Regions from separate parts of the Allobosea sp. GW821-FHT10B12 genome, predicted to be linked through region 1. Evidence: riboswitches for the same ligand, from Rfam matches in the RefSeq annotation. Region 1 holds a riboswitch; the other holds the start of a gene.
The links. Region 1 has a riboswitch for thiamine pyrophosphate ahead of AC07O0_RS00185 (ABC transporter permease). Riboswitches for the same ligand answer to the same signal wherever they lie in the genome.
Positions count from the first base shown of each region.

Region 1 (2,383 bases):
TCATAGGCCGGGACGCCGTGCTCCTCGGGATAGAAGGCCGTGCCGGGGTGGCCTTCGAGCTTGAGCTGCGTCAGCTCGAAATTGCGATAGCCGCCGATGGTGGCGTCGACCTTGCCGCCGATCAGCGCGGCCGAGAGCGCGAAGTTGACGTTGACCAGCTTGACGTCGTCGAGCTTGAGCCCGGCCTTGGCCAGCATCTGGCCGAGCAAGGTGGTCTCCGTGCCCGAGACGGCGTAGCCGATGGTCTTGCCCTTGAGGTCGGCGAGGCTCTTGATCGGCCCGTCGGCCTTGACGATGACGCTGTTGAGCGGGGTCTCGACCAGCGTGCCGACGCGGACGATCGGGATGCCGGCGGCGTGGTCGAGATAGAGATTGGGCTGGTAGTGGATGCCGATATCGGCCTGGCCGGCGGCGACGAGGCGCGGCACGGCGGAGGGGTCGGAGGGCGGCACCATGGTGACTTCGAGCCCGGCCTCCCTAAATAGACCGAGTTGCTGCGCGACGACGAGCGGCGCGTGGTCCGGATTGACGAACCATTCGAGCATCACCGTCAGCTTGTCGGCGGCGCGCGCCGGGCTGGCGAGGCCGGCGGCCAAGACGAGGCCGGTGGCGAGGAGAGTGCGTCTGGTCAGGGCGCGGAGCGTCATCAGGCGAAATCCTTCTGCGTGATCGGCTTGAAGCGAAGTGGCGTCACGGCTCGCTCGCCCAGGGGAGGAGGCGCGGGCCGAGCGCATCGACGAGATGGCGCAGGACGAGGCTGAGCACGGCGAGGACCGTCATCGCGGCGAAGACCGTGTCGGTCTGCATGCGGGCATTGGCCTGGACCATGACGAAGCCGAGCCCGGCGGAGGCGCCGACCCATTCGCCGATCACCGCGCCGAGCGGCGCCAGCGGAGCCGCGACCCGCAGGCCGGTGAGCAAGCTCGGCATCGCCAGCGGCAGGCGGACATAACGCAGCGTCTGCCAATGCGTCGCCGTGGTCAGGGCGGTGGCGTCGATCAGCTCGGGATCGGTCCGGCGCAGGCCGTCGGTGAAGGCGGAGGCGACCGGGAAGAAGATGATGATCGTCGCCATGATCACCTTCGAGCCCATGCCGAAGCCGAACCAGACCACCAGCAGCGGCGCGATGACGAAGACCGGGAAGGATTGCAGGACCAGCAGGACCGGCCAGATGAGGCGACCGAGTCGCGGCAGCGCCACGATCGCGAGCGCGGTCAGCGCGCCGAACAACGAGCCGAGCACGAAGCCGAGCGCCATCTCGGCGATGGTGGTGAGGCTGTGGCTGAAGAGGAAGCCGGGCTGGCGCTGGAAGGCCAGCGCCACGTCGAGCGGCGAGGGCAGGATGTAGCGCGGTGGCTGGAACAGCCAGATCGCGCTTTGCCAGGCCAGGAGCAGGACGAGAATCGTCCGCAGGGCTGGAGCGAGCGCGGCCATCATCAGCCCCGCTGCGGCCGAACTGCGCTCTATCCTGTCCTGCGTCGTCAAAGCTCGCCTTTCCGGTGGAAGGCGGGCACGGGGATGAGCACTGACGAGGCTGCCCCGAGCGACTCCCTCCGCCAGCATGATCTGGTTCAGGTTCGAAGGGTGCTTCTCAGCTCGCCTTCCGGCGAACGCCCCCGTCTCTCGATTGTGCTTGTGGCAGAAAGGCTTGCGCCTGTCACGCCTGCCTCAGGCCGCAGCGCGCCGCTCAGGCTTCGTCATAGGCCGAGTCGAAGAAGGCCTTCTCCAGCGCGACGGTACGCAGGAAGAAGTCCCGACTCGTCTGCGTCTCGCTTGGGCCGACACGGTCGAGCTCGCTTCGTAGGAAGTCGACGAAGTCGCGGAAGTCGGGATTGTCGTGCAGGGTGATCCATTCGGCATGGACGAAGTTCGCCGGCAGCGGCTCTGACACCTGCTGGGCCCAGTCGAGATAGAGCCATTCGGCCACGACCAGCACGGAGAGGGCGGCGGCGTAAGAGCGCGTCGCGGCGGCTTCGCGCATGATCGCCTTGAAGCCGGCGGTGGCCTTGCTGTCGGGAGGCGTAGCGCGGTCCTGCTCGCTGACGCCGAGCGCCGCGAAGGAGCGCAGGAAATAGGTGTTCTCCTCGCCGCTGACCATGCCGATGAAGCGGCCGAAGCGGATGCGGGCCTCGAAGCTGTCGGCGCCGGCGAGCGCGGCGCCGAGCAGGGTCAGGAAGCTGTCGAGGAAGCGATGGTCCTGGATCAGGTAGCGGGCCATGACCGCGTTGGAGACCGAGCCATCGAGCAGTTCGCGGACGAAGCGGTGGCCGACGGATTGCGACCAGGCCGGCTGGCTGGCCTGGCGGAGGGTCTCGGTGAAACGTTCGGTCATGGGCGTAGCCTTCTGCTGATCGGGCTCTCCCTATCAGCAGCGGCGCCGCGA
Region 1 covers NZ_JBWKNL010000001.1:32,077-34,459, reverse strand. Annotated here, with positions in the region: gene AC07O0_RS00190 (ABC transporter substrate-binding protein) at 1-647, opposite strand, end outside; gene AC07O0_RS00185 (ABC transporter permease) at 691-1,434, opposite strand; TPP riboswitch at 1,532-1,628, opposite strand; gene AC07O0_RS00180 (TenA family protein) at 1,688-2,332, opposite strand.

Region 2 (2,383 bases), on a different contig from region 1:
GATCGGGCAGACCGAGATGCTCCTTCGGCGTGACGTAGCAGAGCATGGCGCAGCCGAACCAGCCGATCATCGCAGCCCCGATGCCGGAGGTGATGTGGTCATAGCCGGGCGCGATGTCGGTGGTCAGCGGTCCCAATGTGTAGAACGGGGCTTCGCCGCATTCGCGCAGCTGCTTGTCCATGTTCTCCTTGATCTTGTGCATCGGCACATGGCCGGGGCCCTCGATCATCACCTGGCAGCCCTTGTCCCAGGCGACCTTGGTGAGCTCGCCCAGCGTCTCCAGCTCGGCGAACTGGGCGCGGTCGTTGGCGTCGGCGATCGAGCCCGGACGCAGGCCGTCGCCGAGCGAGAACGAGACGTCGTAGCGCCGCATGATCTCGCAGATCTCGTCGAAGCGCTCGTAGAGGAAGCTCTCCTTGTGATGCGCCAGGCACCAGCGCGCCATGATCGAGCCGCCGCGCGAGACGATGCCGGTGACCCGGGAGGCCGTCAGCGGGACATAAGGCAGCCTGACGCCGGCATGGATGGTGAAATAGTCGACGCCCTGCTCGGCCTGCTCGATCAGCGTGTCCTTGAACACCTCCCAGTCGAGCTTGATCGGATCGCCGCCGACCTTCTCCAGCGCCTGGTAGATCGGCACCGTGCCGATCGGGACCGGCGAGTTGCGCAGGATCCAGGAGCGGATGTTGTGGATGTTGCGGCCGGTCGAGAGGTCCATGACCGTGTCGGCGCCCCAGCGGATCGCCCAGACCAGCTTCTCGACCTCCTCGGCGGCGCCGGAGGTCACGGCCGAATTGCCGATATTGGCGTTGATCTTGACCAGGAAATTGCGGCCGATCGCCATCGGCTCGAGCTCGGGATGGTTGATGTTTGCGGGGATGATGGCGCGCCCGCGGGCGATCTCGTCGCGGACGAACTCCGGCGTGACGAATTCGGGAACCGAGGCGCCGAAGCTTTCGCCATCGGCATGACGCTCGCGGGCGCCATCCAGCATGGCGGCGCGGCCGAGATTCTCGCGGTGGGCGACGTAGATCATCTCGGGCGTGATGACGCCGGCTTTGGCGAACTCGTACTGCGTCGCCATCTGGCCGGACCTGGCCTCGAGGATCGGGCGCTGGGCCGGACAAGCCGGCACCAGCTGCTCGGCCGAGATATTGCCGTTGTCGGCGGCAGTGACGGCACGTCCCGCGACCGTCTCGAAGCCGCGGGCGTCGAGCCAAGCGCGGCGCGGCTGCACCAGGCCGGCATTGAGATCGATCTTCGCATCGGTCTCGGTATAGGGGCCGGACGGATCGTAGATGCGGACCGGCGGCTCGGCGTCGGTGGTCAGCACGACCTCGCGGAAGGGCACGCGCATCCCGGGATGCTCGGGTGCGGCGACATAGATCTTGCGCGAGCCGATGATCGGGCCGGTCGTCACGCTTTGCGGCGCGGCCTTGACGCTGTTCTTCTGCGGTTTGGTGTGGGCGTTCATCGTAAGGATCTCCTCCCTTGCAGGTCCAGGAGATCCGGGGCGTCTGACGGTCCAGTCGCTGTCTGCGGATGCATTTGTGGCGCAGCCGCGTTCCAGTCCCTCCGCCGGTATGACCCGGATCAGGTTCGATGGGTTCGGCCGTCAGGCCATCTCAGCTCTTATCGAGCACCCCTCGGAACGAGGTGGAGGTTAGAACCGTCCTGATCTCAGCGCAACTGGCAAAGGAGCACGGCTTCACGCTGCACTGGCATGCGCCATAGGCATTGCACGCGATGGAGAGGGAGAATCAGGCCGTGATGTCGAGATTGCCGCCCTGGCCGGCGGGTAGCATTGCCTGCTGCTGCTCAGTGGCCTGCTGGAGCATGGCGACGAGAGCCTGGTCGGAATCGGCGTTCTGCTTGACCATTTCGAGCTGCATGGCCTGCTGCGTCGCAGCCGACTTCATGCTCATCAGGCTCTGGGCGATCACGACCGACATCTCACTCATGGCAGGCTCCTCGCCGTCACCATAGGTAGCGATCGTTACCTGAATCTAAACCTAAAGCCGCAACCGCTATCGAGCAGGCGCGATGATCGACGGCACCGGCTTCGGCATCGGAATCTCGCGGTTCGGCTCCGGCGGCGCGGAGCGATCGCGCGCCAGCTGCTCACGCTCGCGCCGCGCCTCGACACGATCGGAGCGCGGTTCGAGCTTCTGCACCTCGCCCGCATTCGGCGCCATTGGCACGCCAGGCGCCCGCTGACGCTGCGGTGAAGGCGACTGAGCGGCAACGGCCTCAGCTGCGACAATGCCTACGAAAATCAATCCGACGAGGAACCAGCGACGCACGTGCATGACACCCCCTCCAGTCGGGCCGGCAGCCATGACCGGCCTGATGGAACAACCCGCGCGGGCGACGCCGGTTCCAG
Region 2 covers NZ_JBWKNL010000004.1:404,564-406,946, reverse strand. Annotated here, with positions in the region: gene thiC (phosphomethylpyrimidine synthase ThiC) at 1-1,474, opposite strand, end outside; TPP riboswitch at 1,553-1,657, opposite strand; gene AC07O0_RS16560 (hypothetical protein) at 1,761-1,961, opposite strand; gene AC07O0_RS16555 (hypothetical protein) at 2,028-2,383, opposite strand, start outside.
Region 2: linked by a shared signal. The riboswitch ahead of thiC (phosphomethylpyrimidine synthase ThiC) and the one ahead of AC07O0_RS00185 (ABC transporter permease) in region 1 are both predicted to bind thiamine pyrophosphate.